3 regions of the Klebsiella scottii genome follow, and region 3 is predicted to be linked to each of the others. Evidence: predicted binding sites of a transcription regulator. Region 3 holds the regulator's gene; each other region holds the start of a gene.
What was found. The regulator LexA, encoded in region 3, represses DNA repair genes until DNA is damaged. The targets are predictions, from matches to a motif close to TNCTGTATGTACATACAGNA.

Region 1 (10,865 bases), on a different contig from region 3:
CGAGCTGCAAAATCTCAGCTGAAGCTACTTTTCAGATAGCGGCTGAAGGTCTCTACCGCCCGCGATACGCGCGGCGCGTAGGGGCGGATCACATACAGACTGCCGGCAAAAACGTCCACCGGCCGCCAGCCGGGCAGCAGCTCCTGCACCTCTCCGCGCCCTATCGCCTCCCGGGCGCTAAAATCGGGCAATAGCGCAATCCCCAGCCCCGACAGCACCGCATCGCGCAGCGATTCGCTATTGTTCGTGGCAAAGGGGCCGCGCACCGGGACGCTCACGCGCCCGGCGCGATCGTCCTCAGACTCAAACGCCCACTGCGGGCTTTGCGAACCGCGCGGGTAGGTCAGGCACTGGTGGTGGCGTAGCGCATCGGGGGAGTCCGGGACGCCAAAGCGGCGGATATACTCTGGCGAGGCAACAACCAGCGTGGCGGTCTGACACAGCGTCCACGCGACATGGGTATCCGGCAGCGCCTCGCGACGACAGTGACGAATCGCCAGATCGAATCCCTCGCTGGCGAGGGATACCAGCCTGTCGGTGACCTCCAGCTGCAGCTGCAGCTGCGGATGCTGGTGCAGAAAAGGGGTAATCGCCGGGACCAGCTGCTGGCGGGAAAAGGCGACCGGGGCCGTAACCCGCAGCGTGCCGCGCAGCGGCCCCTCGTCATCGCGGCTGCCGTTAAAGATATCGCGGAGCTGGCCGAAGGGCGCATTCAGCTCCGCCACCAGCCTAAGCCCGTCTTCGCTCAGCGTCACGCTGCGGGTGGTCCGGTGCACCAGCGTCTTGCCGGTTACCCGCTCCAGCTCGCTGATTTTCTGGCTGACTGCCGATTTACTCACCGCAAGCTTTTCCGCCGCGCGGGTATAGCTTTTCTGCTCTTCCAGCACCGTAAGCCAGTACAAATGGGTCCAGAAAACGTCGGGGCGCGGATCGCTCATCTCGATTGTTCACCTGTAAAAACAATGAATTCAAATATAGCGGTTTTTGCCCGTTGTCACATTGGATAGCATCGGTTTTGCCCACTCATCGTACACAGGATAATAAGGATAGCCTGCCATGCCGCTACTGACATTTGATGTGATTGAAGGTCGCAGTGAAGATGAAATAAAAACGCTGCTCGATGCCGCCCACCGCGCCGTACTGCACGCCTTTAAGGTGCCGGAACGCGATCGCTACCAGATTGTTCATGAAAACAAGCCTCACCATATGGTGATTGAGGACACCGGTTTAGGCCTGACGCGAAGTCAAAAGATGGTGGTGGTCAGGGTGTACACCAGCCCACGCAGCGAAGAACAAAAACAGCTGTTTTACGCGACGCTGCTCGCAGAACTGCAGGAACACTGCGGGCTGAGTCCCGATGATTTGATGGTTTCGGTGCTGAGCAATCAAAAAGGCGACTGGAGTTTTGGCCGCGGCGTGGCGCAGTATCTGACCGGCGGGCTTTAGCCGCTCACCGCCGCCCCACGCAGACGGCGGCGTTACGCCCTCGGCGCAGCGGCCATGCGCCGGCGCGCTTTTTGTTCGATATTTTCCAGCAGCTCCTGAACGTCATCTTCGTCAATATCCAGGAACTGACCATCCAGCAGCGCGGCATGAATGTCCTCGCGGGTCACCGAAAGCCCCAGCGGAACCACTTTGCTTTTCACCTCTTCCGCCGCCAGCGGATGCGGATAGCGGCGTCCAACAAGGTTATTGAAAACGATCGCCAGCAGGGCCAGCATGGCGGAGTTCAGCAGCACCGGCGTCAGCACAAAGTAATAGCCCTCGCTGTGTACGCCAGCCCCGCCGAGAATGGCCGTCAGGGCAACGGCGCCGCCCGGCGGATGCAGGCAGCGCAGAAAATACATGCCCGCAATCGCCAGTCCGGCCGCCAGACCGCAGGCCAGCGCAAGGTCAGGCACCAGCACGCCAACGGTAACGCCGATCAGCGCCGACAGCACGTTGCCGCCGACAATCGACCACGGCTGCGCCAGCGGGCTGCTGGGTACGCCAAACAGCAGCACCGCCGAGGCGCCCATCGGGGCGATAAACCACAGATTGACTTCGCCCAGCAGCCAGTGGCTGAACATACTGGTGACCGCCAGCCCCGTCCCCGCGCCGATGGAGCCGAGGAGAATATGCTTTCTGGCAACCGGCAGCGCATGAGGCTTCAGGCGGCCGATAAAAATGCGGATCCGCGAAAACACCGCGGAAGGTAAAACGCTTAACATCTCACTGCTCGCTCAGGTCATATAAATTTCTTATATTTTATTTTCTTTTTTTAACCATATTTTAACAACCACGTTTTTTTCATGCCTATCCCCCTCGCGTCCTCTGACCGGCAGCCATTGACCCCGGCTATGTGATTTCACCTTACTACGCTAGAATCATCCTCGTTCGGGATTTCACCCACTCTACGGATTGAAGGCATAATACGTTGAATAATAATATTAATTTAGAGAAAGAAGTGGCATGGGCCAGCCAGAACATGCCGCGCACTCTGCGCCAGGTTGCCGCACTTCCCGACCTGAGCCAGGTTCGACTAGCCTGCTGTATGCATCTGGATATGAAAATGATCCCGCTGGTGCAGGGCATTCTGGAAAAGGGCGCGCAGGTATTTTTAACAACCTGTAACCCGACCACCGTACAGGACGAGGTCGTCAGCTGGCTGGTCGCGCGCGGAGCAGAAGCCAGCGCCTGGCGCGATATGAGCGATGCCGACTGGCAGCAGTCGTGGCAAAAGGCCATCGCCTGGGGGCCAACGCATCTGTGTGAAATGGGGGCCGATATCACCACCCTGCTCCACCAGCGCGGCGAATTTGGCAATATCGTGGCCGGGCTGGAAGCGACCGGTTCCGGCGTCAGCCGGCTGGGCGATATTCGCCCGGGCTATCCGATTTTTAACTGGGACGATCTGCCGGTTAAAGAGGGCCTGCATAACCGCCACATGGTCGGTCTGACCGCCTGGCACACCTTCTTCCAGACCACCCATCTCACGCTGCATGAGAAAAAGGTGCTGGTGATCGGCTATGGCCTGGTGGGCCAGGGCGTTGCCGCCGCCGCAAAAGCCTTCGGGGGCCAGGTGATGGTCGCCGAAGTCGACCCTGCCCGTCGCCTGCAGGCGGCTTACGACGGCTGGCATGTCGTCGAACTGCAGGACGCCATTGCCTCGGCTGACGTCGTCGCCACGGCAACCGGCGCTAAAAAGGTGGTTAACAGCAGCGCGCTGGATAAAGCGAAAGACGGGGTATTTATCCTTAACGTCGGCCACGTTGCGGAAGAGATTGACTGCGGCTACCTGCGCCAGTTCAGCCATGAAGAGGTGATGCCGTATATCAACGCCTATCAAATGAATGGTAAAACCGTTTACCTGATGGCCAACGGTTCGATGCTCAACCTGACCGCCGGTTTTGGCGATAGCCTGAACGCGTTTGACGTTACGCTGGCGGTGATGACCAGCGGCATCCACCATATCGTGACCGATGGCAGGAAGGCCGAGGCCAAGGTCTATCTGCTGCCGCAGAGCGTGTGGCAAAAAGCGCTGTAGGCCGGATAGCAACAGGGCGCCTGACGGCGCCCTGATTGGCGGTTAACGGCTCTCCGGCAGGACGATATTGCTCTCCGCAAGGGTCCCCATCTCGTTAAACACCGTACAGGCGGCCTCTACCAGGTGCATAGCCAGCGCCGCGCCGCTCCCCTCACCCAAACGCATCCCCATATCCAGATACGGCTCAAGCTGCAGATGCTCAAACGCAATGCGCGCGCCCTTTTCCGCCGACAGATGGGAGGGGATCAGATAGGGATGAACGGCCGGCGCAATACGGCAGGCCGCCAGCGCCGATGCACAGGAGAGAAAGCCGTCCAGCACCACCGGCAGCCCGCAGGATGCGGCCCCCAGCATGACGCCGGTCATGCCAACCAGATCGAAACCGCCAACCTTCGCCAGCACCTCCAGGCCATCCTCCGCCTGCGGTTGGTTGACGGCAATGGCCCGACGCACCACCTCCGCCTTATGCGCCAGCCGCGACAGCGGCAGGTTTGCCCCGATGCCGACGGTATCCTGCGCATCGCGCCCGGTGAGCACGCTCACCACCGCCGCCGCCGGCGTGGTGTTCGCCATTCCCAGTTCGCCAACGCCGAACAGCGTCACGCCCTGAGACGCCAGCTCGCGGGTATAGCTGATGCTCGCCAGCAGCAGCGTCGTCGCCTGTTCGCGACTCATCGCCGCCGTTTGCGCAATATTGCCGCTGCCTCGCGCCACTTTTAAGTCGACAAGGCCTGGGATCGGCTCCGCATCGATCCCGGCGTCGACGACCCGGACTTTTGCCCCCGCCTGCGCCGCCAGGACGCAAACGCCGGTATTTTGCCGGGTCATATTTATCGCCTGAATCGCGGTAATCGCCTGGGGTGAGATAGTCACGCCCTCATGCCAGACGCCGTGATCGGCGCACATCACCACGATCGCTTTTTCTGCCAGCCGCAGCTGACCATTCAGCCCCGGCATTCCAGCCAGCTGCACGGCCAGCGCCTCCAGGCGGCCCAGGCTGCCGGGGGGTTTTAATAAACCGTCAAGATGCTGCTGCGCCTGGGCCATCGCCGCCCGATCCGGCTGCGGAATGTCGGCAATGAGGTCCGAAAGTGTGTCCATGATGTTCCTCGTAGCGCTAAAAGGGAGCGGACCGTTGCGCGCATATTTTTCTACGTTCAGGCCAGCAGCCTGCGTTATACGGCGGTTCGCCATACGGAAGAAAGGAGTCGTTCAGAGGGAATGCCGGGGAGAACTCCCGACGGCGAGAACCGCCGCCGGGCAGGGTCGGGGGAGATTACTCTTCGACCTTCGCTTCGCCGATCACTTTCAGCTTTTTGGAGATATCGCGACGTTCTTTAGAGAGTTCAGCATTTTTGATGATGTAATCATCAACGCGATCTTCGTAATCGCTCTTCATGCTGGCAATGATGCCCTGGATAGCTTCAACGCTCATGCCCGGTTTGATGTAGTCGCTGAGGTTGTCCAGCAGCAGTACGCGCTTCTGGTTATCACGGATCTTTTTCTCAACGTCCTGAATTTCACGCTGCAGTTTGTTCTTACGACGATAGAGACGAACAAACTCCAGTACGTCCTGGAAAGAAGGCTTAGTTGTTTCCATTTTTATACCCCTAATATTTGAGATTCGGATTCGCTAAAGCGACTGCAATATAGGGCTAACATAACTGTTAGCAGCCGCTGATGACAATGTTTTTTCCTTTAGGGTTATCATACCCCTAAATGCTGCTGAATCGAAGCAACCTGTGGTCGTTCTCGCGCATCTGGCTTTTATTTACGCAACGCCCGACAGATCAAATTCGACAGCAGCTCAAGCTGGCGCGCCAGCTCTATCGTCAGCCAGACGTAGCCGTGTATCGGCGTTTCCGAGAGGTTTTCGCCCGGATGCTCTTTGATAAGCTGACGCAGTTCGGCGACGATTTCATTAAGCTTTTCAGTATTGGCGCGGATCGGCTGCGGGTTGCCTTCATACAGGGCGTGGGCGATGGTCAGCAGCGTTTGCTGGGTCATCTGCTGAGTTTCGCGCAGCGTAAGGGAATTTAGCATCACAAAGTGCCCCGGCCGCGAGCCCCAGTAAGCGTTGACCTGCAGCTCAAGCATACAGACCAGGTTACGGCTGACGGTCTGAATCGCCTCGAAAATGGCCTTCTGGATATGGGTTTCTTTGCTTGCCGGCGTAATCAGGCCGCGCATTTTCACCACGTCGTTCAGGACCTTTTGCAGGTGTTTTTCCAGCCGCGGACGCTCGACCAGGTTTGGCGAGATCCCGGCCTGATACAGGCGATTAAGGGCAGTGACGTAATTTGCCATCTGGATACGCCAGTGCAGAAACGCCCGCTGCGGCCAGATGCCGGTAAACAGCATCGCCAGCAGGGAACCGAAGATAACATCGCCGCTTCGCCACAGCGCGGTGTTCATGTCTCCCGGCGGAGCCCCTACCACCACCGCCAGCGTAATGCCGATCAGCAGCGCCTGGTACGGTTTTTTCCCTAAGGCCAGCCAGCCGCAGAGGAACATCGCCGCCGCGCACCACAGCACCATAACGGGTAAGGAGATTAGCTCCAGCTTGAGCGCCACCAGCCCCAGCGCGGAGCCGAGGATGGTGCCGCCGATCCGCTCAAACGCGCGCGGCACCACGTTGCCCCAGAACGATATCGGCCCCATCACCACCACCAGAGTAATCAGCGGCCAGGTGCCTTCCGGTACGTTCAGCAGCCGTACCAGTAAAAAGGTGAGAACAAAAGCCAGCGCGATGCGTATGCCGTGCACGATTCGGTAATGGCGATACAGACGAATTTCTAAAGGCTTAAGTGATTTATCAGCGCGCACGACCCTCTCCGCTAAGAAGAAAAGGCCAATTGTAACTGCTTTTTCACCGCAAGCATCACGCTAATGTAAGAAACCTTGTTCACTCCGGGGATAAGCGCCTACCTGCCGATACGCTCAACCGCCACGTACATTTCGATATCCCAGTAGCCGTCGTGATTGCCGTCGTTAAGATAGAGCTCAAAACAGGGTTTTGGCGCCAGCTGGTACTCTTTGCTTTGCAGCAGGCTTTCAAAGAACTGCAGCCAGGGCGTGGAGAAATCATGGTTCAGCACCCGCGCGCTGGCGAAAGCGTACTCTCCGCCGGCGATCTCGGTCAGGATCGCGCCTTCGCTATTGACTGGAATGACGAAGTCGTCGTCCACCGTTACCACGGTGTCGCAGCGCAGCTTTTCCGCCGGCACCTGCTGCGGGTTGTCGTAATAGACGGCGACCCACTCCCGGGCCGGGATCTGGCGACTGCTGACCCATGCCATCAGCTGTTCAAAACCCTGCTTAACGGTCTGTTCCCAAGGCCCAACCATATGAAAACCGGCGATTTTACGCGCACCAAGGGACTTAACGCTGTAGTTCATATTGCCTCCGCTATTGATAAGAAATACTGTATAAATATACATGCAATGTAGCAGGCAGCCAAAAAACAGTATGTGCGCGGATTCACAGAGTCGCCATTGGCCGGTGCTGAAAAATCATTCAGGAAGCCGACACGCAGAACCGATACTTCAACCGCACCTCAATGCCGCCTGCGCATAAATTGTTTTCGCCGCGCTGATTATTGATAATCGTTATGTAAATAAAAACATAACGAGTGGAACTACCGATGCAAGGAAAAATGAAGTTTGCGCTGGCAGCAATGCTGGCACTGCAGTTCGCCCCCGCGGCTATGGCGCAGGATATTCGCGTCACCTATGCCGGCTCGATGGGTAAAGTGATGGATCAGGGGCTAGGCCCGGCGTTTGCCAAAGCGCAAAACGGCGATTATCAGGGCCAAGGCCAGGGCGCTTACGGCATGGCGCGCCTGCTGGCAAGCCACAAGCTGACCGCCGATGTTTTCGTCTCCATTACCCCGGGCCCGATGCAAATCCTGAAAGACGCCGGCTTGATTGACGATGCTGTCCCGGTCGCCAGCACCAGCATGGTGGTCGCCTGGAGCCCCAAAGGGAAATATGCCGCGCAGTTTGCCGCCGCGAATAAAAACCAGGATGCCTCGTGGCTGAAGCTGCTGACGCAGAAAGACGTCCGCTTTGGCCGCACAGACCCGTACGTCGATCCTAAGGGCCAGAATATCGTCTTTACCCTGCTGCTGGCCGAGAAGTATTACCGCCAGCCTGGCATCAGTGAAAAAATCCTCGGCGAGCTGCAAAACCCGGCGCAGACCCACCAGGAGGGCGGCCTGCTAAGCCGTCTGGAGAGCGGCCAGGTTGACGCCGCGGCGGGCTACGAAAGCGAAGTCCTCTCCGCCCACCTGCCCTACGTCGCGCTGCCCGATGAGATTAACCTCAGCAACCCGGCAATGGCGAAACAGTGGTATGACACCGTCAGCTTCACCATTAAGGACAGCGCTGGTAAAGACCAGACGCTGCACACTCAGCCGCTGGTCTTCTACGCCGCGGTGCTGAAAAACGCGCCGAACGGCGTGGAACAAGGGAAAAAATTCATCCGGTTCATGGAGAGCGCTCAGGGGCAGCAGCTGTTTAAACAGTACGGCTACGCCGCGGCACAAGGGGAAAACCTATACGCCAGGTAAAACGCGCCGGGCGCATTGCCGGCTGGCTCGCGCTGCCGGCTCTGCTGCTGCTCAGCGTCCCCTTCCTCACCCTAATCAGCGTCACGCCGTGGCAGCATCTGCGGCTGGCCTGGCGGGACGACGATGCGATCCTCGTGTCGATGGGGCTGGGGTGCCTGGCGCTGGCGACGATCGTGGCGATAGGCCTGCCGACCGCCTGGTGGCTGTCGCAGGCCAGCGGTCGTCGGCGTCTGCTGGCGGAGCTGCTGCTGATGATCCCGCTGCTGACGCCGCCGCTGGCGATGGGGATTTTACTGGTCTCGGCCTATGGCCCCTACGGGCTGGCCGGACAATGGCTGACGCGAATGGGCGTCACGCTGGTGAACAATCCCGCCGCCTTTGTCATGGCGCAGGTCTACGGCGCGCTGCCCTACTTTATCGTGGTCGCCCGCTCCGCCTTCGCCACGGTGCCGAAAGCGATCCTTGAAGCCGGACAAACGCTGGGGGCAACGGGCTGGAATCGCTTTCGCTTTCTAGCCCTGCCGATGGCGCTGCCGGGGCTGGCCTCCGCGGTGGCGCTGGCCTGGGTACGCGCCGTCGGCGAGTTCGGCATTGTGATGATCTTTGCCTATTTCCCCCAGGGGATCCCGGTAAAACTCTATACCAACCTGCAAAACGACGGCGTTGACGCGGTCTATACCCTGCTGTGGATGCTGCTGATCGTCACCCTGCCTCTGCCGCTGGCCTGCTTTGCGCTGGGAAGAGGCACGACGTGGCGGCGAAAAACGCCGCCGGCGGTTACAGGCTAAAAGGTAGCTCAATCCCGACACTGGCGCCCAGATCGTCGCTGTCGCTGTGGTTAGCGTCGGTATACCACAGGGAGGTGCTGAGGCGCACGGTGGGCATCACGTCGCCGCTCCAGCCTAACTGCACGCCCTTCAAGGTATCGGCGTGCGGGAAGGCTTTATTAATCCGCTGATTTTTCGGGTTCACCTCGGCGTAAACCAGCCGCGCGCTCCAGCGCTGATTCTCCTCCGTCACCAGTTCGACCTTACCGGCGTACAGACGCCCGTCGCCGCCCATCGCGTCGCCTAACGGATAACCCTGCTGGTAGTAGCCATCTTTATAGATAAAGTGGTTATAGATGTAGTTGGTGCGCCCCATATTCGAGCGGGTATCGTGCGCCTCCAGGTACCAGTTAATCGCGCTGCTGTTCCACTGGTGATGCCCTTCGACGCCGCCGAGGTAAAGGTGGGCGGACGGCAGGTACCCGGCTTCATCCTCGCCGATCATCTGCCCGTAGACGCTCACCGGCCAGCCCGTCGTCGGCGCCAGCTTCAGTTTAAAATCAAAGCCCGCCAGCTGATTGCCCGGATCGTCCGCCGAATCGCCGGTGTTATCGCGCCCGGTGAGCCCCTCCCAGAAGCTGCCAAAGGAGGAAGGCCGCCCCTCGCCGCCCCACTGCATAATGCGCGAAGCGCCCAGCTCCAGCGAGGTAAAGGGGGATACCGTCAGGCGGCCGCCAAAAATTTTAGTATGCGGTACCGCCGCGTACTGGCTCATCTGGCTGGCGGAAAGCTGGTACTGCCAGGGGCCAATCCAGCTTAGCCAGGCGTTCTCCGGAGCCCGCTGTTCGGCGCGCTGCAGCAGAAAACCGGTCATCGGCCGCGCGGCGTCGGAACGAATCAGGCTCCCCTCATAGCCGGGCCCCCACCACTGCGGAATTTGGCCAAACGCCAGCCACTGGTTCCACAGCTTCAGCGCCCCGTAAGCACCGTTGGCGTTAACGTTGGAGCTATTGCCGATGCGCTTGTCTCCTTCAACGTTGCCCTGCAGGTGCAGATCCCACCATTCGCCGCTGTTATTGAGCGCGATGGAGAGCGAGTGGTCGGCAGGATAAGACCCGGCAAAGCCCTGCGGCGTTCCCGGCCTGTCGGTTGAGCTATAGCCGGTGACGCGCACGTCGGCTTTTAGCGACCTCAGCCGTTGATTCACCCGGCCCAGCACCGCCCTCTCTGCGGATGTTGCCGGATGAGCGTTGGCCAGCGCGCGGCCGATCTCCTCCTCGCTCAGGGGCCAGGTCGATAAACTCAACGAGAGGGCTCCACGATCGGATAACCAGGCTAAATCATTGCGGAAGTCGTTATCGGCCAGAACCAGGCCAGAGGCTAAGCTTGCAGGACTAAAAACGGCAAGAAGTCCCAGAGAAAGCGCACTACGCGCGAAAAATTTCATCTTCCCAGCTCCATTTCAGGCGCACGGGCGCCGGCGTATTTCCTTAAAGGTGAGCAGGTAAGGTAATTGACTGAAACTAAACAAATCGCCAACCAGCGCCACAACAGCGCGCTGCGGGAAAAGATGCCGCTCCGGGAGAGAGCGGCACGAAGGTCAGAGCTTGTGGTGCAGATAATCACTCATGCGCGAGAAAAGGCCGCCTTCGCCAACGCTTTCCAGCGTCACCAGCGGCCAGTGGGCCACGACCTTATCGCCGTCGTAGAGCGAAATCTCCCCGACCCGCTGATTGGCGGCGATCGGCGCCTCCAGCTCTTTCTGATCCAGCACATATTTGGCCTTAATACGCGAAACCTCAGACTTCGGCAGCGCTAACCAGAAGTCCTGGTCGGTGCCGAGCTGGATCTGGTCCTTATCGCCATACCAGATAGGCTCGCTGCCCACTTTTTTACCTTTTTGCAGGACCTGGACGGTATCGAAGTTTTGCTGGCCCCAGTGCAGCAGTTTGGCCGCCTGCTGCTCGCGCCCTTTCGGACTCTCGGCCCCCATCACCACCGC
Region 2 (10,865 bases), on a different contig from region 3:
CCGCAAAGAGCGTGGTCTGGGTATTTTGCCGGCGCAGCGCGGCCAGCAGCGAGGCCCGCTGCGGTGAAATATCCTGAAATTCATCGACCAGAATATGCTTCCACGGGCTGACAAAGCGTCCTTTATCAAGAATATTGATGGCCTGATGGATCAGGCCGGAGAAATCGACCGCATTTTCCTCTTTCAGCGCCGTTTTCCACGCCTTCAGCAGCGGAGCCATTAATTTTACGCGCTTAGCAAAAAGCTCGCGTATCTCCTCCGGCGCGCCGGCAATCATCTCCGCCTGTGAGCCGCCGTGCATACGCATCAGGCTGACCCAGCGATCGAGGCGGCTCGCCATTCGTCGCTCTATTTTTTTATCCTGCCAGAAATCGTTTTCCGGCACCTGCCAGCCCATCTCGTCTTCCAGCCACTGTCGCCAGCCTTTGGCGTGAGCTTTTTTCTCCTGGCACTGCTGCTGCCAGTTTTTCAGCAGCAGCGCCTGACGCGCCGGGCTGTCGCTCTCGAGCTGGCTAACAGACGGGACTTTCTTACTGCCCTGCTGAATAATATGCAGAGCCAGTGAATGAAATGTCCGCGCCGAAATATCATCGGTGCTCAGCCGCTTGCGAATGCGTTCATCCATTTCCAGCGCCGCCTGGCGACCAAACGCCAGCAGCAGAATCTGCTCAGCCGCCGCTTCACCTCTTGTGAGCAGCCATCCGGCGCGGGCAACCAGCACCGACGTCTTGCCGCTGCCGGCGCCGGCAAGAACCAGCAGAGAACGCTCGCCGTTAACCACCGCACGCGCCTGCGCCGGGTTAAGCGGTGAAGACTCCACGCCCGCAAAAAATGCGCCGTACTGTTCCAGCATCGACTCAGTGAAAGCCTGATTGTGGGCCAGTCTGGCCACCTCGGTGTCACCCAGCCAGCTCTGACATTGACGCCACGGTTCGCGGCAGTTGTCGAAAGCGTCAAGTCGGCTGGTCGGTATCGGCAGCCCGGTGAGCGCCCGGCGAATTTTACCCTGCACGTCGCTAACCTGCTGACGGGTCAACCATTTGCCTTCTGCGCTGGAGCGGGCGATCTCAGCCAGCTGCTGGCTCAGTACGTCGGCGGCAATGATGCTCATTTCCGCGCTCCACTGCTGCCATAACGTATTCAGATGATGAAAGAAACGCTGGGTTTCATTCCATTCGGTACCATGCAAACGCACGACTTTGCCATCCGGAAGCACGAACTCCAGTTCGCCCCAGACCAGACCGCGCCGACAATGAACTGACAATAACTGATTGAAAGGTATAAGATACTCGTGGCTATCACCGGAAACCTTTACTCCGGCGTTAAGCAGCTGCACCCTATCATAGGGATGCTGTGCCATGCGTTTGCCCAATGTTGTCGCTTTAAGTTCCATATCATGCCGAATTTCAATCAGGTTGGATGTTTTTAAGTTTAACCGCCAGCGACCGGGTGCTCCAGCGTAAAAAACGTTACAATGGCCGGGTCTTATTATCCACAGGAGTGAACGGAGGGGTTATGCGTACCATTCTGAATATTTTGAACTTTATCCTCGGTGGTTTCGCCACCACGCTGGGCTGGCTGCTGGCGACGCTGGTCAGCATTATTCTGATCTTCACGCTGCCGCTGACCCGCTCATGCTGGGAAATTACCCGACTCTCCCTCCTCCCCTATGGGAATGAAGCCATTCACGTCGATGAACTCGAGCCTCAGGGCAAAAACAGCCTGCTGAATGCAGGCGGTACCGTGCTGAATATTTTATGGTTTATTTTCTTCGGCTGGTGGCTGTGCCTGATGCATATCTTTAGCGGCATCGCCCAGTGTCTGACCATTATTGGTATCCCGGTTGGTATCGCCAACTTTAAAATCGCCGCCATTGCGCTGTGGCCTGTGGGACGTCGGGTTGTTTCCGTCGAAACCGCGCGTGCCGCTCGCGAAGCCAATGCGCGCCGTCGCTTCCAGTAATCGGACGGAATACTGACATGCTTAGCCCCCTGCTACGCCGTTATACATGGAACAGCGCCTGGCTCTATAACGCCAGGATTTTTGTCGCACTTTGCGGCACAACCGCCGTTCCATGGTGGCTTGGCGAAGTAAAACTAACTATTCCATTAACGTTGGGGGTAGTTGCCGCCGCGTTAACCGATCTCGACGACCGCCTGACCGGGCGGTTACGCAACCTGGCCATCACCCTGGTGTGCTTTTTTATCGCATCGGCTTCGGTGGAGCTCCTTTTTCCCTGGCCGTGGCTATTTGCGATCGGTTTAACCCTCTCTACCACCGGATTTATTTTACTCGGGGGCCTGGGACAGCGTTACGCCACGATCGCCTTCGGCGCTCTGCTGATCGCTATCTACACCATGCTGGGGGTCACGCTCTACGATCGCTGGTATCTACAGCCGCTATTTCTGCTGACCGGTGCCGTCTGGTACAACCTGCTGACGCTTGCCGGACATATCATCTTCCCGATTCGCCCGCTTCAGGACAATCTTGCGCGCAGCTATGAGCTGCTGGCGCGCTATCTGGATCTCAAATCCCGTATGTTTGACCCGGATATTGAAGATGAAAGCCAGGCTCCACTCTACGATTTGGCCATCGCGAATGGCCTGCTGGTCACGACGCTCAACCAGACTAAAACGTCGCTGCTCACCCGTCTGCGCGGCGACCGCGGGCAGCGAGGCACCCGACGGACGCTGCAGTATTACTTCGTTGCCCAGGATATCCACGAGCGCGCCAGCTCATCGCATATCCAGTATCAAACGCTACGCGACCGTTTTCGCTACAGTGACATTATGTTTCGCTTTCAGCGTATGCTGTCGATGCAGGCCCAGGCCTGTCAGAAATTGTCCCGCGCTATTTTGCTGCGCGAACCGTACCAGCACGATGCGCATTTCGAGCGCGCATTTATGCATCTTGATGCCGCCCTCGACCGCGTGCGTGCCAGCGGAGAACCCCTTGAGCAGGTCAAAGCGTTGGGCTTCCTGCTGAATAACCTGAGAGCGATTGACGCCCAGCTGGCAACTATTGAGTCCGCTCAGGTTGCCGCGCCAGCGCACGGTACTACGGAGAATTTGCTCGCGGAGGACCAGCTTAGCGGCTTTAGCGATATCTGGCTGCGGTTACGCCGCAACCTGTCACCGGAATCGGCCCTCTTTCGCCACGCGGTGAGGATGTCGTTGGTACTATGCGCAGGCTACGCGTTTATCCAGCTAACCGGGCTAAATCACGGCTACTGGATACTGCTGACCAGCCTGTTTGTTTGTCAGCCAAACTATAACGCGACCCGTCACCGCCTGGCCCTGAGGATTATTGGCACCCTGGTGGGGGTCGCTATCGGTCTACCGATACTGCTGCTGGTACCCTCGGTGGAAGGCCAGCTGCTGCTGATCGTCCTTACCGGCGTCCTGTTCTTTGCCTTTCGCAATGTACAATATGCCCACGCCACAATGTTCATTACCCTGCTGGTTCTGCTGTGCTTTAACCTGCTGGGAGAAGGCTTCGAGGTCGCCCTGCCGCGCATCTTCGATACCCTCATCGGCTGTGCGATTGCCTGGGCTGCGGTCAGCTTTATTTGGCCGGACTGGAAATTCCGTAACCTGCCGCGGGTTCTGGATCAGGCCATAAACGCCAACTGCCGATACCTGGACGCGATTCTTGAACAGTATCATCAGGGGCGCGATAACCGTCTGGCATATCGGGTTGCGCGCCGGGATGCCCATAGTCGGGACGGCGAGCTGGCCTCAGTGGTATCAAATTTATCAACAGAGCCGCGGGCAAATGCCGACATCCGCGAAACGGCCTTCCGCTTGCTTTGCCTGAATCATACCTTCACCAGCTATATTTCAGCGCTGGGCGCGCACCGTGAAAAGCTGACCACGCCCGAGACTCTGGCGCTGCTGGATGACGCCGTCTGCTATGTGGATGATGCGCTACATCATTCCCCGGCCGACGAACAGCGGGTACAGCAGGCGCTCACCCGCCTGCAGACCCGGATCCAACACCTCGAACCTCGTGCCGATAGCAAAGAGCCGCTGGTGCTCCAGCAAATCGGTCTGCTGTTAGCGCTATTACCGGAAATCTGCCGCCTCCAACAGCAGGTGGCCGTTCGACCCGAGTAAATCGCGGCCTATCTTACCGCTGGTTGAGAGCCCATTCCTGCAGCTCCTGGCGCCGTGCCGTCGGGAGCGCGGCGGCATGAACCCCGGTAATGGCCCCTTCCAGCGAATAGAGAATATTCAGCGTCAGCGCTTTATTCGACTCTCGCAGCTTAAGCCACGCACGCTGCGCGCCAATAAGGCGCAGCGCCTGCTGATCTATTACGCCGGAGTTAATTAATAGTAGCTCCATGTGGAAACTAATATTTGGCAGATCTTTCAACCTGCCAGAATAACGCTGCTGGTTCTTTTCTCTTTGAGCGGTCTGTAATGAAAGCGACGATAGTTTGAAAAGCATTTTACTGTCACACCAAAGCGTTTCATTTATCTGATAGTATTTTAGAAAAATTGGGCGCCCGTTTTTACGCATTTTTAAAAGTGGATTTGCGTGGGCGACACAATACGCAGCGCCCTGCTCACAAATCTTAAGATAGATTTCCCCCTCTGCAACCATCGCAAATACGGTGTCGTCTATTGCCAGGCTATAGCCACCAAACAAAGGACGGCAGATTATTTTTCCTAATGGCGATAAGCACTTCTGAAATTTATGAAACCGCAGGGATGAGATTTTTTTCATGATTATTCCTTGGTTAATCATGCGAATACGGAGTAATTTAGTTAACGGATCCGTTAGTTCAGAAAATAAGTGAGTTCCTTTATTGCGGCAAGATGATTTTAACGTTCCACTCAGGCAACTCACCATTTTGCGAGGTGCTTTCAAGAAATTACTCTTCGGCGAAAGCGGATGTATTAAAAATAAAATATAACCGGAGCATTAATTAATAGTTGCACAAATAGTTTGTGCCTGGGAAGAGCAGCGCTGCGCCGGGGGGGCGTAAAGATACGCAGGTACGCTTGCGCGGTTTGAGGTTTCTGTCGCCAAAAATTTATGCCGCGGGGTTACCGCGGCGAGAGCAGGTCTTCGCCAACGCGGCCGACAATGTCGAACAAATTTCGAGCGACAACACGATAAATGAGGTTGATCTTTTCGCCGCCTGGATATACTGTATATGCATACAGTAACTACAGGCGGAAATAGACAATGCTTACTTCAGCTTACGCAAATCGTTCATCACTGACTTCTGCTTCAGTACGTCGCCACTCCCATGACGCCGTCGAACAACCAGCCAGCGGGCTGATTAGTGAGATTGTCTACCGTGAAGATCAGCCGATGATGACACAGCTACTGCTGCTTCCTTTATTACAGCAGCTAGGTCAGCAATCCCGCTGGCAGCTCTGGCTAACGCCAAAACAGAAGCTGAGCCGCGAGTGGGTGCAATCCTCCGGCCTGCCGCTATCGAAAGTCATGCAGATAAACCAGCTCTCCCCGTTCAATACGGTAGAATCAATGATACGCGCCCTGCGCACGGGTAACTATAGCGTAGTAATCGGCTGGCTGGCGGATGAACTGACGGCCGAAGAACATGAACGGCTGGTTAATGCCGCGGAAGAAGGTCATGCGATGGGGTTTATCATGAGGCCAGTGGGAAATACAAGCCAGCATGGGAGACAACTGAGCGGGCTAAAAATTCACTCTAATTTGTATCATTAAGCCAAATTAGGATTAATCCTGGAATTTTTTTTGCGCAGTACAAGGACGTGCTTTAATAAGGGTTGTTTTTGTGCGGATGCCTGTCTGATGCGGTCTCGCAGGTTTTATCGGCGAACGAAAACTAACCATATTTGTTAAATATTGTGTATACAACCCTTTTTTTTCATATGCCTGACGGAGTTCACACTTGTAAGTTTCGAACTAAGTTGTAGACTTTACATCGCCAGGGGTGATCGGCTTACGCTGCATGTATCAGCATAGTTAACAACAAGTCACGCCCCGGGTGAAGGATCTAACCGTGAGGTCTTTTGTAACTTCATGGCGAATTTTGGATGATAATGAGGCGCAGAAAATGAAAAAGACAGCTATCGCGATTGCAGTGGCACTGGCTGGCTTCGCTACCGTAGCGCAGGCCGCACCGAAAGATAACACCTGGTATGCAGGTGGTAAACTGGGCTGGTCCCAGTATCACGATACCGGTTTCTACGGTAACGGTTTCCAGAACAACAATGGCCCGACCCGTAACGATCAGCTGGGTGCTGGTGCGTTCGGTGGCTATCAGGTTAACCCGTACCTCGGTTTCGAAATGGGTTACGACTGGCTGGGACGTATGGCCTATAAAGGCAGCGTTGATAACGGCGCTTTCAAAGCTCAGGGCGTTCAGCTGACTGCTAAACTGGGTTACCCGATCACTGACGATCTGGACATCTACACCCGTCTGGGTGGTATGGTCTGGCGTGCAGATTCGAAGGGTAACTACGGTTCCACCGGTACTTCCCGCAGCGAACACGACACTGGCGTATCCCCGGTATTTGCTGGTGGTATCGAGTGGGCAATGACTCGCGACATCGCTACTCGTCTGGAATACCAGTGGGTTAACAACATCGGTGATGCAGGTACCGTTGGCACACGTCCTGATAACGGCATGCTGAGCGTAGGTGTTTCCTACCGTTTCGGTCAGGAAGAAGCAGCTCCGGTTGTAGCTCCTGCTCCGGCTCCGGCTCCGGAAGTGACTACCAAGCACTTCACTCTGAAGTCTGACGTACTGTTCAACTTCAACAAATCTACCCTGAAACCGGAAGGCCAGCAGGCTCTGGATCAGCTGTACACCCAGCTGAGCAACATGGATCCGAAAGACGGTTCCGCAGTTGTTCTGGGCTACACTGACCGCATCGGTTCTGACGCTTACAACCAGCAGCTGTCTGAGAAACGTGCTCAGTCTGTTGTTGATTACCTGGTTTCTAAAGGTATCCCGGCTGGTAAAATCTCCGCTCGCGGTATGGGCGAATCCAACCCAGTTACTGGCAACACCTGTGACAACGTGAAAGCTCGCGCTGCACTGATCGATTGCCTGGCTCCGGATCGTCGCGTAGAGATCGAAGTTAAAGGTTACAAAGAAGTAGTAGCTCAGCCGCAGGCTTAAGTTTTACTACCGATAAAAAACCCCGCTGATGCGGGGTTTTTTTTTGTCTCAAATTTAGCGTCAGCGCGAAAAGCGCCCGCGCGCACCACTATCAGCCTTCCGGGCTACTCCTTACCAAGCAATACCTGCAGATCGCGCTTCAGGCTGGACATCTTGCTGGCATACTTCTCTTTATGCTCCGCGTCCTCAATCAGCTGTACGATAGTTTCCGACAGCGTTTTTCCCCGTCGCTGCGCCAGGCCAGCGAGACGCTGCCAGACCACAAACTCCAGATCGATAGACTTTTTGCGCGTATGCTGATGCTCAGCGTTAAAATGACGCTTTCGCCGCGCGCGGATAGTCTGCTTCATCCGGTTCATTAGCTCCGGATTAATATGCTGCTCAATCCAGGCGTTCACCAGAACAGGTTCATTTTCGAGCGTCAGTAAGACATCGACCGCGGCTTGCGCTGCGCTGGCTTCAATATAGCGGGTAATCAGCTCACCTTCCCGGTGCTTTTTAACCAGATATTTCCATTTCCAGCCGCTTTCAAGATTTTCCAGTTGTTGATATTTCATTGCGATCTCAATGTGACCGTGTAACTCACTTCAGGATATCAGTTTTTTCTCGATGTGCTGAGAATAAATCATCATTCGTGATATGCGTTACGTCGTTATCGTTAACGTAAACACGATCCTCCGTGTGCTCAGACGCGGCATAAGGTATAATCGCGCGTTTTACATCTCACTAAAAAACAGCGACTTTGACCATTACGAAACTTACCCGAAACGACCTTGCTCCTGATACGGAAAGTTATCAGGCGCTGTTTACACAAGCTGATTTAGCCCAGCCAGAGGCTTCCCTGTCAGGCGAACTGCAGCCCCGTTTATTCTATGCGTTGGAGCAGCTTCTGGTGACTCCGACCATTTCTCCGTTCATGCTGGTTAAGGCTCCGGAAGAACCGGAATACCTGCAGTGGTTTGCCGCAGAAACCCGCAGCTTATACCAGCCGGCCGCGCCTCTTTACGGCGTGCGTTACCAGATTAACGGTGGAAACGTCACCCTTTCGCCGGCAAAAAGCGCCGATGATAATTTTGCCAGCACCGCGCCGGTTGAATCAGCCGACTGGATTGAAGCAGAGCAGCTTTTTGGCTGCGTGCGCCAGTTTAACGGCGAAATATCCCTGCAGCCGGGCCTGGTACATCGTAGCAACGGCGGCGTGCTTATTATCGCCCTGCGCGCGCTATTAGCCCAACCGCTGCTGTGGATGCGCCTGAAGAACATCGTTACCCGCCAGCGCTTTGACTGGCTGTCCATCGATGAGTCTCGCCCGCTGCCGGTCAGCATTCCATCGATGCCGCTCAATCTGAAGATAATTCTGGTCGGTGAACGCGATTCATTGGCTGATTTTCAGGATATGGAACCCGAGCTCTCGGCCCAGGCGATTTACAGCGAGTATGAAGATAATCTGCAAATCGCGGATGGCGACACCCTGAAACAGTGGTGTCAGTGGGTGTGGCAAAACGCGCAGCAGCTTGAGCTGCCCGGGCTGGCCGCCGATGCCTGGCCGCAGCTGATTCAGGAAGGCGCACGCTACACCGGCGATCAGGAAACGCTGCCGCTGTGTCCGCTGTGGATTGCCCGCCAGCTGCGCGAAGCCGCCGCCTTCTGCGAAGGTGAGCTTATCTCCGCGGAAGAGATGCAGACCATGCTGGCACGTCGCGAATGGCGCGAAGGCTATCTTGCCGAGCGGATCCAGGATGAAATCCTGCAAGAACAAATTTTGATTGAGACCGAAGGTGAATGCATCGGGCAAATCAACGCGCTGTCGGTCATCGAATTCCCCGGTCATCCGCGGGCCTTTGGCGAGCCATCGCGCATCAGCTGCGTCGTACATATCGGCGACGGTGAGTTCATCGACGTTGAACGCAAGGCCGAGCTGGGCGGCAATATCCATGCCAAAGGCATGATGATTATGCAGGCGTTCCTGATGTCCGAACTCGAACTCGAGCAGCAGCTCCCCTTCTCCGCATCGCTGACCTTTGAGCAATCCTACAGCGAAGTGGACGGGGATAGCGCCTCTATGGCCGAACTGTGCGCCTTAATCAGCGCGCTGGCCGGCGTGCCCATTAATCAGAGTATCGCCGTCACCGGTTCAGTCGATCAGTTCGGTCGCGTACAGCCGGTGGGCGGGCTTAACGAAAAAATTGAAGGCTTCTTCACCATTTGCCAGCAGCGCGAGCTGACCGGCAAACAGGGAGTCATCATTCCTGCGGCGAATGTTCGCCATCTGAGCCTGGCGCCAGAACTACAGCAGGCTGTCGCTGAAGAGAAGTTTTCCATCTGGGCGGTGGAAGACGTTACGGAAGCGCTGCCCATGCTGACCCAGCTGTTGTGGGATGGCGAAGGGCAAACTTTACGGCAAACCATTCAGGAGCGGATTGCGCAGGCGACGCAGCAAGAGAGTCGTCATCGTTTTCCGTGGCCACTACGCTGGTTAGGTGGTTCAGGTTCTAACTGATCGGACTTGTTCAGCTTACACGTGTTAGCTATCCTGCGTCCCGAACTCAAAATAAGGCTTACTGAAAACATGGTAGATAAACGCGAATCCTATACGAAAGAAGACCTTCTTGCCTCTGGCCGTGGTGAACTGTTTGGCGCAAAAGGCCCGCAGCTGCCCGCGCCAAGTATGCTGATGATGGACCGCGTCATCAAAATGACCGAAACCGGTGGTAACTACGATAAAGGTTATGTCGAAGCAGAACTCGATATCAACCCGGACCTGTGGTTCTTCGGTTGCCACTTTATCGGCGATCCGGTCATGCCGGGCTGCCTGGGCCTGGACGCAATGTGGCAGCTCGTTGGCTTCTATCTGGGCTGGCTCGGTGGCGAAGGCAAAGGCCGCGCGCTGGGAGTGGGTGAAGTTAAATTCACCGGCCAGGTGCTGCCGACTGCGAAGAAAGTGACCTATCGTATTCACTTTAAACGCGTTGTTAACCGTCGTCTGATTATGGGCCTGGCGGATGGTGAAGTGCTGGTTGACGATCGTCTGATCTACACCGCGGCCGATCTGAAAGTGGGCCTGTTCCAGGACACTTCTGCGTTCTGATTAGCAGCAACGCTTAAAAAGGCGAAGCCCCCGCTTGCGGAGGCTTCTTTTTTAAAGAGACAGTCAGGCAGTTTGTACCCTGTCCTCCATGGCTTCTCGCCAGCCTCCTAGCCAGTAGGACCTTTGATTCAGGGTCTGGTAGGGACACATTTCTTTCGATCTTCCGGTTATCCCGGCCTGATATCCACGTTGATGTGCCCGTTCCAGGCGATCTCGTTTTTGTCTCTTCATGCCTCGTTTCCCTCATTCTTTGATCTGGTGGAAAAGAAAACAGTGGTCACTAAATATGCAACCACGGTTAACGAATACCGCGAATCAGAGGTAACGTCAATGCGCAAAATTCACGCCATTGTCATAATTGTGAGCTACATGAAAGTTCATTTGTACAAAAACTGTGAACCAGCACAAGTAACAATCTGACGAGGCAAATAAAAAACCGCCGCGGTTTTTCAGACCACGGCGGCGGTTTAGCTTCATTCATTTTGCTTATGGCAGGCGATTCAGCTCGCTGGCAATAGCGGTCGCTTCCTGAGCCCAGGCCTGAGCCATCGTTTTCACCATCGCATCGTAACCGTCCTGCTGCTGCTTCAGCTCAATATTAAACGGACGCTTAATCAGCTGGCCCTGATGCTTCAGCAGCCATTCACCGCT
Region 3 (10,865 bases):
GCGATACGCCGGGCGCGGGAGCGCACTTCCGTCGGCGTCAGGCCGGAGGAGTCATCGATATAGATATTGCGCTTTTCCAGCAGAATGCCCATGGTGCCCGAAATCCGCGCCCAGTCTTCGTCATCGAGCTGGCCGGTACGAATACGCGTCTGATCGACGCGCGACAGCGAGGCCAGGGTACGCATCATAATCTGTTCCGATGGCATCTCAAGGCTGAAAATCAGTACCGGCTTATCCTGCAACATCGCCGCATTTTCGACGATGTTCATCGCAAATGTCGTTTTACCCATCGACGGACGCGCCGCGACGATAATCAAATCCGACGGCTGCAAACCCGCCGTCTTTTTATTCAGGTCGTCATAGCCGGTATTCACGCCGGTAACGCCGTCGTGCGGCTGCTGGAACAGCTGTTCGATACGCGCAACGGTCGCATCAAGCACTTCGGCGATATTTCTCGGACCTTCGTCTTTATTCGCGCGGCTCTCGGCGATCTTAAAGACCCGGGACTCCGCCAGATCCAGCAGATCTTCGCTGGTGCGGCCCTGGGGGTCAAAGCCCGCTTCGGCAATTTCGTTCGCCACCGAGATCATTTCCCGGACAACGGCACGTTCACGCACGATATCGGCATAAGCGCTAATGTTCGCCGCGCTTGGCGTATTTTTTGAGAGTTCTGCCAGATAGGCGAAGCCGCCTACGCTGTCCAGCTGCCCCTGACGCTCCAGCGATTCCGCGAGCGTAATGAGGTCAATCGGGCTGCCGGTTTCCTGCAGGCGGGCCATTTCAATAAAGATATGACGGTGCGGACGCGTGTAAAAATCTTCTGCAACAACGCGCTCGGCGACGTCGTCCCAGCGCTCGTTGTCCAGCATTAAACCGCCCAACACCGACTGTTCCGCTTCAATCGAGTGCGGCGGGACTTTCAACCCGGCTACCTGAGGATCGCGGACTCGGGGTTCAGTCTGGGGTTTGTTGAAGGGTTTATTTCCTGCCATATTGAATGGAATTCCCGCTATAGAAATTGGCTCGAAAGGTTACCACATAGTTCAGGAGGAAGCATGGCAACACGTATTGAATTTCACAAGCACGGTGGCCCGGAAGTTCTGCAGGTGGTGGATTTTGTTGCAGGGGATCCGGCAGAACACGAGATACAGGTAGAAAACAAAGCTATTGGTATCAACTACATCGATACCTATATTCGCAGCGGCCTCTATCCGCCCCCTTCGCTTCCGAGCGGATTAGGTACCGAAGCCGCCGGCGTAGTAAGCAAGGTCGGGCGCGGCGTCACGCATATTAAAGCCGGCGATCGCGTCGTGTACGCCCAGTCGGCGCTGGGCGCTTACAGCTCGGTGCATAATGTCCCCGCCGATAAAGCCGCAATTTTACCTGCGGCCATCTCTTTCGAGCAGGCCGCGGCCTCCTTCCTTAAGGGTCTGACGGTCTATTATTTGCTGCGTAAAACCTACGAAATCAAAGCCGGCGAGACGTTCCTGTTCCACGCTGCGGCCGGTGGCGTCGGGCTGATAGCCTGCCAGTGGGCAAAAGCGCTGGGCGCCAGGCTCATCGGCACCGTCGGCAGCGCGCAAAAAGCGCAGCGCGCGAAGCAGGCCGGAGCCTGGCAGACGATCAACTATCGTGAAGAGAATATCGCCGAGCGGCTGAAAGAGATTACCGAGGGGAAAAAAGTTCACGTGGTCTATGATTCCGTGGGCAAAGACACCTGGGAAGCTTCGCTCGACTGTCTGCAGCGCCGAGGATTGATGGTCAGCTTCGGCAACTCCTCCGGACCGGTTACCGGCGTTAATCTGGGGATCCTCAATCAGAAAGGCTCGCTGTACGTGACCCGCCCTTCTCTGCAGGGCTATATCACCAGCCGCGAAGAGCTGGTGGAAGCCAGTAACGAACTCTTTTCGCTGATCGCCAGCGGCGTGATAAACGTCGACGTAGCGGAGAGCCAAAAATATCCGCTGGCCGACGCGCGACGCGCGCACGAGGTTCTCGAGAGCCGCGCCACCGAAGGCTCAAGCCTTCTGCTGCCGTAACGAGTAAGTCGAGGCAAGGTTAACGCTGCCAACGCTTCTGTAGTTCGAAGTATGACGGGAAGCCCTCCCTAAATAATTCGGGCTACAGGAAGGCGGCAAGATAGCGAATCCCCGGGAGCTTACTCCAGTAAGTGACCGGGGTGAGTTAACGTAGCCAACGCACCTGTAGTCTGAAGTATGACGAGAAGCCCTCCCTAAATAATTCGGGCTACAGGAAGGCGGCAAGATAGCGAAACCCCGGGAGCTTACTCCAGTAAGTGACCGGGGTGAGTTAACGTAGCCAACGCACCTGTAGTCTGAAGTATGACGAGAAGCCCTCCCTAAATAATTCGGGCTACAGGAAGGCGGCAAGATAGCGAATCCCCGGGAGCTTACTCCAGTAAGTGACCGGGGTGAGTTAACGTAGCCAACGCACCTGTAGTCTGAAGTATGACGGGAGGGGGAAAAGTTTAGGGCTTCCATATGGAAGCCCTGACTTTTTTTAGTTCGGCTGTATGTAGGGTACAGCGCGATGAATTCATTAACGCGCTAATAGTGACAGATTTAATAAGCAAAACCTACGCCGTTTTATGCAAAATTCCTCAGGTTGTGACCTACCACTCACTACCTTAATAACGCCAGCGGTTGTTGCTACGGTAGTGGGTGATTTTTGGCGTATTTATCGCCCGAATCACCCATACCACCGCAACGGCTAGCAGCAGCCACGGCAGCAGTTTAATCATCATCGCAAACAGGCCGCCAACGAACATCAGCGCCGTCGCCGCAACAATGGCGGCAATAATGCCCAGCAGCGATACGCCGGTTACCAGCAGCATGACAAAAAAACCAATGATAAATAGCAGTTCCAGCATCTTCTTCTCTCCCAAGCAATAGCCCTTTGTACTCAGACATTACAAGAAGCGTGCCAATTATAATCTATTGAATTTAAAGAAAAACGCCCTGATTTTTATTTCAGGGCGTGGCGTATTTGACTAAATTTTAGCGAAACAGCGAAACGTTAACGCTTATCGGCGACCAGCTTCAGCGCGTGTTCCAGGACGTTGATATCGGCACCGGCCTTATGCGCGTTCTCACTCAGGTAGCGACGCCACTGGCGAGCGCCGGGGATCCCCTGGAACAGGCCCAGCATATGGCGGGTCACATGGCCAAGATAGGTCCCGTTGCTCAGCTCACGCTCAATATACGGATACATGGCGCGCACCACGGCAACCGGGTCAGTATCCGCGCCATTGGCCGCAAAAATCTCCCGGTCAACGGAGGTCAGCATGCCTGGATTCTGGTACGCCTCGCGCCCCACCATCACACCGTCCATATGCTCAAGGTGTAGCTTCGCTTCTTCCAGCGACCTGATCCCGCCGTTGATCGCCATCGTCAGATGCGGAAAATCACGTTTTAGCTGATAGACGCGCGGGTAGTCCAGAGGCGGGATCTCGCGGTTCTCTTTCGGGCTCAGGCCGGAAAGCCAGGCTTTGCGGGCGTGGATGATAAACATATCGCATTCGCCTTTCCCGGATACGGTATTGATGAAATCACACAGGAACGCATAGCTATCCTGGTCATCAATGCCGATTCGGGTTTTTACCGTGACCGGAATCGAGGCCACGTCGCGCATCGCTTTAATGCAGTCGGCAACCAGCGGCGCATTGCCCATCAGGCAGGCGCCAAACATCCCGTTCTGCACGCGGTCAGACGGGCAGCCGACGTTGAGATTGATCTCATCATAGCCGCGCGCTTCCGCCAGCTTCGCACACTGCGCCAGCGCGGCCGGATCGCTACCGCCCAGCTGTAGCGCAACGGGATGCTCTTCTTCGCTGTAGGCCAGATAGTCGCCTTTACCGTGAATAATCGCCCCGGTGGTCACCATTTCGGTGTACAGCAGCGTATGGCGCGACAGCTGGCGCAGGAAGTAGCGGCAGTGCCTGTCGGTCCAGTCGAGCATCGGGGCGATGGAAAAACGGTGGGCAGCAAAGGCGGTAGACGTTGATTCTGGCATCATGGCGAATAAATAGGCATCCGGGTAAAAAGGGGCGCTACTATAGCACAAAGATAAACCACAGGCGCATAGCGCCAATGGCCGTATCCTGCGCTGGAAAAAAACGCTATTTCCTGCGCGGCTTACCGTCGTGAGGACCGAAGAACTGCGGCGGATGGTCGACCCAGCGATCCTGACGCGTCGCGGCATAGCTGGGGTTAAGCGGATAGTAGATCCGGTTAAATTTTTTATTCGCTTCGCCAACCACCAGCAGGCATGCCTCCTCCTCGGTGTTATTCAGGAAGGTGTGGCATACCCCGGTACCGGCGGGAAAACCGACGCAATCCCCCGGCTCCAGCTTCCACAGATAGCCGTTTATCCACACTTCCGGATACCCCTCTAGCACGTAGATGAACTCTTCTTCATCGCTTTCCGCATGCGGATAAGAGGTACGACGCCCTGGCGGCAGGCGCTCATGATGGATCCCCAGCCGGTTTAGCCTTAAACCACGGGCCAGCGGTGCGCCGATGGAAAAGAGCTCGCTGCTGTCGGGATAGGTGGCATCATCCGGCCCCTCCATCTCGCGCCAATGTCGAATGCAATCAGGTCGTTTCATCGTTTTCTCCCGAAAATGAGATGCATCAGGTATAGCACAAACCGTGGGTTCTCGGCGTTTTGCCTGGATCGTGATAAAGTAACAACTTCATCGTTACGCAACCAGAGGATGCTCATGGATAAGTCCACTTCGCAAGACATGTTAGCGCATGCTGAAAAGCTCTGCGCGCAGCGGGGCGTGCGCCTGACTCCGCAGCGCCTTGAAGTGTTGCGCCTGATGAGTCTACAGCAGGGGGCGATCAGCGCCTACGATTTGCTCGATCTCCTGCGCGGTAAAGAGCCGCAGGCTAAGCCTCCGACGGTCTACCGGGCGCTGGAGTTTCTGCTTGAGCAGGGCTTCGTGCACAAGGTGGAATCAACCAACAGCTACGTGCTGTGTCACCTGTTCGATCAGCCAACCCATAGTTCAGCGATGTTTATCTGCGATCGCTGCGGGGTGGTTAAAGAAGAGTGCGCGGAAGGCGTAGAGGACATCATGCATACGCTGGCGGCCAAAATGGGCTTCGCCCTGCGCCATAACGTGATCGAAGCGCACGGCCTGTGCGCGGGCTGCGTCGAGGTAGAGGCCTGCAACACGCCGGGGCACTGCCACCATGACCACACCATCCAGACTAAAAAGAAAGCCCGCTGAGGCGTTGGCCGCAGCGGGAATCAGGGATTTTTAGTACATCCTTGTACCGTTCAGGCAGGCAATAACAAAGGGTTAACGCTCTACATCTCGTCGCTACCAGCGATGGTCATTTTTGGTTTCCCAGTCAGACACTTCTTTTTCTGCCTGATCTTTAGCGTAGCCGTAACGCTCCTGGATTTTACCGACCAGCTGGTCGCGCTTACCCTCGATGACGGTCATATCATCGTCGGTAAGCTTGCCCCATTGCTCTTTCGCTTTACCTTTTAACTGTTTCCAGTTACCGCCGATTTCGTCTTTATTCATGATTCAGTCCTCATCGTTCGGTGAGTTAACAGCCCGCTGTGTGCCGGACATATGATTAACTATAGATGAGAATTCTGTGTTAATTTTATTATTCGGAATCTTTAACCATTTTCACACCAAAAGACGTTATGAAAACCAGGTGCCGCGCCGCCAGTGCCGTCGCCAGATCAGCGCCAGCGACAGACCTCGCAGCGCCAGGAATACCGTCAGCGCCAGCCACAGGCCGTGGTTACCGAGCACCGGCAGCGTCAGCAGGGTTACGGCAAAGCCCACGGCGGCCACCGCCATGCTGTTGCGCATTTCGCTGCCGCGCGTCGCGCCGATAAACATGCCGTCCAGCAGATAACACCAGACGCCGACCACCGGCAAAATCATCTGCCACAGCAGATAGCGGTCGGCGAGCTGCTGGAGCGAGGGTATCGAGGTCAGCAGAGCGATAATCTGCTCTCCCGCCACGCTGTAGATCAGCGCAAAAGCCAGCGCGACCATGCCTGACTGCCGACAGGCCGCACGCCACACCTCCAGCAGCTTGCTGCCATCGCGCGCGCCGTAGGCCTGCCCGGAGTGGGCCTCCACGGCATAGGCAAAGCCGTCCAACGCATAGGCGGTGAAGGTTAGCATGGTCATCAGAATGGCGTTCACCGCCACGATATCGCCCCCCAGACGCGCGCCGAAAACGGTCACCGCGCCAAAGCAGAGCTGCAGCAGCAGCGAACGCAGCATGATGTCGCGGTTGAGGGCCAGCAGCCGCCGGAGATCGCCGCGCCAGGCGCCCTTCAGCATAGAGAATGACACGCCCCGCAGCGTCAGCACGCGTTTCGCCATCAGCAGGCCAATGATAAAGGTGGCATATTCGGCGGTCACCGTCGCCAGCGCCGCGCCCTGCACGTTCATGTGCAGCCCCATCACCAGCCACAGATCGAGGACAATATTCAGCAGGTTGCCGACAATCAGCAGGATCACCGGCGCACGGGCATACTGGACGCCCAGCAGCCAGCCCAGCAGCACCAGGTTAGCTAACGATGCCGGGGCGCTCAGCCAGCGGATCTCCAGGAAACGCCGGGCCTGTTCCAGCACCGCTTCGCTGCCGCCGACGATATGCAGCGCCAGGTTAATGAGCGGCATACGAAACAGAACGATCAGCAGACCGGCGGCCAGCGCCAGCCCAAGCGGCTGCACCAGCGCTCGCGCCAGGCGCACGGGGTCCTTTGCGCCAAACGCCTGCGCCGTCAGGCCGGTGGTACTCATTCGCAGAAAGAGCAGCAGCATGAACAGGAAGCTGGTAGCCGTAGCCCCGACCGCCACGCCGCCCAGGTAAACCGGGCTATCAAGATGGCCGATAACCGCAGTATCCACCAGGCCCAGCAGCGGGACGGTGATATTGGAGAAAATCATCGGTAGCGCCAGGCGCCACAGGGCCTTATCAGCGGCATTAAAAAGCATGAGGGAAAGCCTGAGCGAGGAGAGACAGCGCAGCATCATGCATCAGACGATGCTGCGTTAAGAGAAGGCGCTTACAGCCACTCGCCGTTGCGGATTACGCCGACGGCCAGACCTTCAATGGTAAAGTTTTGCTCGCGTAGGTTCACTACGATTGGTGAAAACTCGCTATTTTCCGGCAGCAGTTCGACGACGTTACCCTGCCTTTTAAGGCGTTTAACCGTCACTTCTTCATCGATACGTGCGACCACAACCTGCCCGTTACGCACATCCTGCGTTTTGTGTACCGCCAGCAGATCGCCGTCCAGAATACCAATGTCTTTCATCGACATTCCGCTGACGCGCAGCAGGAAGTCGGCGCTCGGCTTGAACATTGCCGGATCGACCTGGAAGTGGCCTTCGATGTGCTGCTGCGCCAGCAGCGGCTCACCGGCAGCCACGCGGCCAATCAGCGGCAGGCCGGGCTCTTCTTCAGTCAGCAGACGAATACCGCGAGAGGCACCGGAAATGATCTCGATTGCGCCTTTACGCGCCAGCGCTTTCAGGTGTTCTTCCGCCGCGTTTGGGGAACGGAACCCCAAGCGCTGAGCAATTTCCGCACGCGTCGGCGGCATGCCAGTCTGGCTGATATGATCTCTGATGAGATCAAACACCTCTTGCTGCCTGGTCGTTAACGCTTTCATTCCGCCCCCTGGGTGTATATACAGTTATGCTGTGAGTATATACAGCTAACGGTGATTTTGGAATCAAATTTCACACAAAAATCAGGAGATTCTTTTCGTTTGCCGCGCGCTGCGGCCAGCTAACGCAGGGGGATTGCGGCGGAGCGTTTCTGCTCCACACGACGCAAAACAGGCCGCGTGGAGGGAGGTTGATCGGCCTCCAGCCCGCGGACGCCAAACCAAATAGTCTGATGCTACAGACCCTTAGCGATAGTGCGCCCACAGCAGCGTAACCCAGACGATCAGCGCAATGACGATCGCCAGAAATACCGCCGCAGAGCCCATATCCTTCGCGCGTCCGGAAAGCTCATGGTGGTCGGAGCCAATCCGGTCCACCACCGCCTCAATCGCGCTATTAAGAATTTCGACTATCATCACTATCAGGACCGAGCCTATCAGCAGCACGCGCGTAATGGCGTCAACATCCAACCAGCAGGCGATCGCAATGGCAATAACGGTGGCAATACCTTCCTGACGAAAGGCGGCCTCATTTATCCATGCCGCACGAAAACCTTTCCAGGAATACCCTGCCGCTTTAATGATTCGGGTTAACCCGGTGGTATTATTGGCCATCAAAAGAACCTTTTTATGTAAATGACGTCAATGAGTGTACGCGTTTGCCGCGTGGCAACGGAAATTTTGCGCACTTTCTGTTATTCTTGCCGCGCATTTGCATGATTAACCAGAGGCTTCACATCGTTTATGTCCGGCTGGCAACGAATTTACTATAAATTACTGAATTTACCATTACGGCTGCTGGTAAAAAGCAAGTCTATTCCCGCAGAGCCTGCTCAGGAATTAGGGCTGGATACCTCGCGTCCGATTATGTACGTTCTGCCCTATAACTCGAAGGCAGACCTGCTGACGCTGCGCGCGCAGTGCCTGGAGCACGATTTACCCGATCCGCTCGAACCGTTAGAAATCGACGGCACCCTGCTGCCGCGCTACGTCTTTATCCACGGCGGCCCGCGCGTATTTACCTACTACACGCCGAAAGAAGAGTCCATCAAGCTGTTCCACGACTACCTGGATCTGCACCGCAACCACCCTGACCTCGACGTGCAAATGGTGCCGGTTTCAGTGATGTTTGGTCGTGCGCCAGGGCGCGAAAAGGGCGAGCTCAATCCGCCGCTGCGCATGCTTAATGGTATTCAGAAATTCTTCGCCGTTCTGTGGCTGGGCCGCGACAGCTTCGTGCGCTTCTCGCCGCCGGTGTCGCTACGCCGAATGGCGTCCGAGCACGGAACCGATAAAACCATTGCTCAGAAGCTGGCCCGCGTGGCGCGTATGCACTTCGCCCGTCAGCGCCTGGCCGCGGTCGGCCCGCGTCTGCCGGCGCGTCAGGATCTGTTCAACAAGCTGCTGGCGTCAAAAGCCATCGCCCGCGCGGTGGAAGACGAAGCCCGCAGCAAGAAAATCTCCCACGAGAAGGCGCAGCAAAACGCTATCGCGCTGATGGAAGAGATCGCCGCAAACTTCTCCTACGAGATGATTCGCCTGACCGACCGCGTGCTGGGCTTTACCTGGAACCGCCTGTATCAGGGAATTAACGTTCATAACGCCGAGCGCGTGCGACAGCTGGCGCACGAAGGGCACGAGATCGTCTACGTTCCGTGCCATCGCAGCCATATGGACTACCTGCTGCTCTCCTACGTGCTCTACCACCAGGGCCTGGTGCCGCCGCATATCGCCGCCGGCATCAACCTCAACTTCTGGCCGGCAGGGCCGATTTTCCGTCGCGGCGGCGCGTTCTTTATTCGCCGTACGTTTAAGGGCAACAAGCTCTACTCGACGGTGTTCCGCGAATATCTTGGCGAACTGTTCAGCCGCGGCTACTCGGTAGAGTACTTCGTGGAGGGCGGGCGCTCTCGTACCGGGCGCCTGCTGGACCCGAAAACCGGCACCCTGTCGATGACTATCCAGGCGATGCTGCGCGGCGGCACCCGACCCATTACGCTGGTTCCGATCTACATCGGCTACGAGCACGTGATGGAAGTCGGGACCTACGCCAAAGAGCTGCGCGGCGCGACGAAAGAGAAAGAGAGCCTGCCGCAGATGCTGCGCGGCCTGAGCAAGCTGCGTAACCTCGGCCAGGGGTACGTTAACTTCGGCGAACCGCTGCCGCTGATGACCTGGCTCAACCAGCACGTTCCGGAGTGGCGCGAGTCTATCGATCCTATCGAAGCCATTCGCCCGTCGTGGCTAACGCCGACGGTAAACAGCATCGCCTCCGATCTGATGGTCCGCATCAACAACGCCGGCGCGGCGAACGCCATGAACCTGTGCTGTACCGCTCTGCTGGCATCGCGCCAGCGTTCGCTGACCCGCGAGCAGCTGACCCAGCAGCTGGAGTGCTATCTCGATCTGCTGCGTAACGTGCCTTACTCTCCGGATGCGACCACGCCGCCGGCTTCCGCCAGCGAGCTGATTGACCACGCGCTGAAGATGAATAAGTTCGAGGTTGAGAAAGACACCATCGGCGACATCATCATTCTGCCGCGCGAGCAGGCGGTGCTGATGACCTACTATCGCAACAACATCGCCCATATGCTGATGATGCCTTCGCTGCTGGCGGCGATTGTCACCCAGCATCGACGGATCACCCGCACGGAAGTGCTGCGTCACGTCGAGATGTTCTATCCGCTGCTGAAGGCCGAGCTGTTCCTGCGCTGGGAAAAAGAAGAGCTGGCGAGCGTTATCGATGCGCTGACCGCTGAGATGCAGCGCCAGGGCCTGCTGGCGCTGAGCGATGACGAGATAAGCATCAACCCGTCGCACTCCCGCCTGCTGCAGCTGCTGGCCGCCGGGGCGCGCGAAACGCTCCAGCGCTATGCCATCACCTTCTGGCTGCTGAGCGCTAATCCCTCGATTAACCGCAGTTCGCTGGAGAAAGAGAGCCGTACGATGGCCCAGCGCCTGTCGGTTCTGCACGGCATCAACGCGCCGGAGTTCTTCGATAAGGCGGTATTCAGCACTCTGGTACTGACGCTGCGTGACGAAGGCTATATTAGCGATACCGGCGATGCCGAGCCGGAAGAGACGCTGAAGGTTTACCAGATGCTGGCGAACCTGATTACATCGGACGTGCGTCTGACGATTGAAAGCGCCGCGCAGGATGAAGCGTAGCGCCTGAGACTTGCCCC

Region 1: a site for LexA is predicted at 6,949-6,968, ahead of sbmC (DNA gyrase inhibitor SbmC). Genes of this name have one in related genera too.
Region 2: a site for LexA is predicted at 5,154-5,173, ahead of sulA (SOS-induced cell division inhibitor SulA). Genes of this name have one in related genera too.

Annotation. Positions count from the first base shown of each region.
Region 1 covers NZ_JARXNI010000020.1:555,906-566,770, reverse strand. Annotated here, with positions in the region: gene QFI97_RS10350 (lipoyl protein ligase domain-containing protein) at 1-22, shown strand, start outside; gene QFI97_RS10345 (LysR family transcriptional regulator) at 15-938, opposite strand; gene QFI97_RS10340 (tautomerase family protein) at 1,057-1,446, shown strand; gene QFI97_RS10335 (HPP family protein) at 1,479-2,210, opposite strand; gene QFI97_RS10330 (adenosylhomocysteinase) at 2,417-3,526, shown strand; gene cobT (nicotinate-nucleotide--dimethylbenzimidazole phosphoribosyltransferase) at 3,569-4,627, opposite strand; gene QFI97_RS10320 (DUF496 family protein) at 4,803-5,126, opposite strand; gene QFI97_RS10315 (FUSC family protein) at 5,294-6,352, opposite strand; gene sbmC (DNA gyrase inhibitor SbmC) at 6,451-6,924, opposite strand; gene QFI97_RS10305 (extracellular solute-binding protein) at 7,182-8,096, shown strand; gene QFI97_RS10300 (molybdate ABC transporter permease subunit) at 8,111-8,884, shown strand; gene QFI97_RS10295 (capsule assembly Wzi family protein) at 8,874-10,310, opposite strand; gene dacD (serine-type D-Ala-D-Ala carboxypeptidase DacD) at 10,464-10,865, opposite strand, start outside.
Region 2 covers NZ_JARXNI010000020.1:2,396,522-2,407,386, forward strand. Annotated here, with positions in the region: gene helD (DNA helicase IV) at 1-1,393, opposite strand, end outside; gene QFI97_RS19020 (YccF domain-containing protein) at 1,516-1,962, shown strand; gene yccS (YccS family putative transporter) at 1,980-4,115, shown strand; gene QFI97_RS19030 (TfoX/Sxy family DNA transformation protein) at 4,129-4,728, opposite strand; gene sulA (SOS-induced cell division inhibitor SulA) at 5,194-5,703, shown strand; gene ompA (porin OmpA) at 6,056-7,126, shown strand; gene matP (macrodomain Ter protein MatP) at 7,231-7,683, opposite strand; gene QFI97_RS19050 (AAA family ATPase) at 7,869-9,626, shown strand; gene fabA (bifunctional 3-hydroxydecanoyl-ACP dehydratase/trans-2-decenoyl-ACP isomerase) at 9,696-10,214, shown strand; gene rmf (ribosome modulation factor) at 10,278-10,445, opposite strand; gene pqiC (membrane integrity-associated transporter subunit PqiC) at 10,701-10,865, opposite strand, start outside.
Region 3 covers NZ_JARXNI010000018.1:339,377-350,241, forward strand. Annotated here, with positions in the region: gene dnaB (replicative DNA helicase) at 1-992, opposite strand, end outside; gene QFI97_RS03485 (quinone oxidoreductase) at 1,056-2,039, shown strand; gene pspG (envelope stress response protein PspG) at 2,648-2,890, opposite strand; gene dusA (tRNA dihydrouridine(20/20a) synthase DusA) at 3,037-4,035, opposite strand; gene QFI97_RS03500 (cupin domain-containing protein) at 4,139-4,627, opposite strand; gene zur (zinc uptake transcriptional repressor Zur) at 4,742-5,257, shown strand; gene QFI97_RS03510 (CsbD family protein) at 5,351-5,560, opposite strand; gene dinF (MATE family efflux transporter DinF) at 5,687-7,003, opposite strand; gene lexA (transcriptional repressor LexA) at 7,075-7,683, opposite strand; gene QFI97_RS03525 (diacylglycerol kinase) at 7,927-8,295, opposite strand; gene plsB (glycerol-3-phosphate 1-O-acyltransferase PlsB) at 8,425-10,848, shown strand.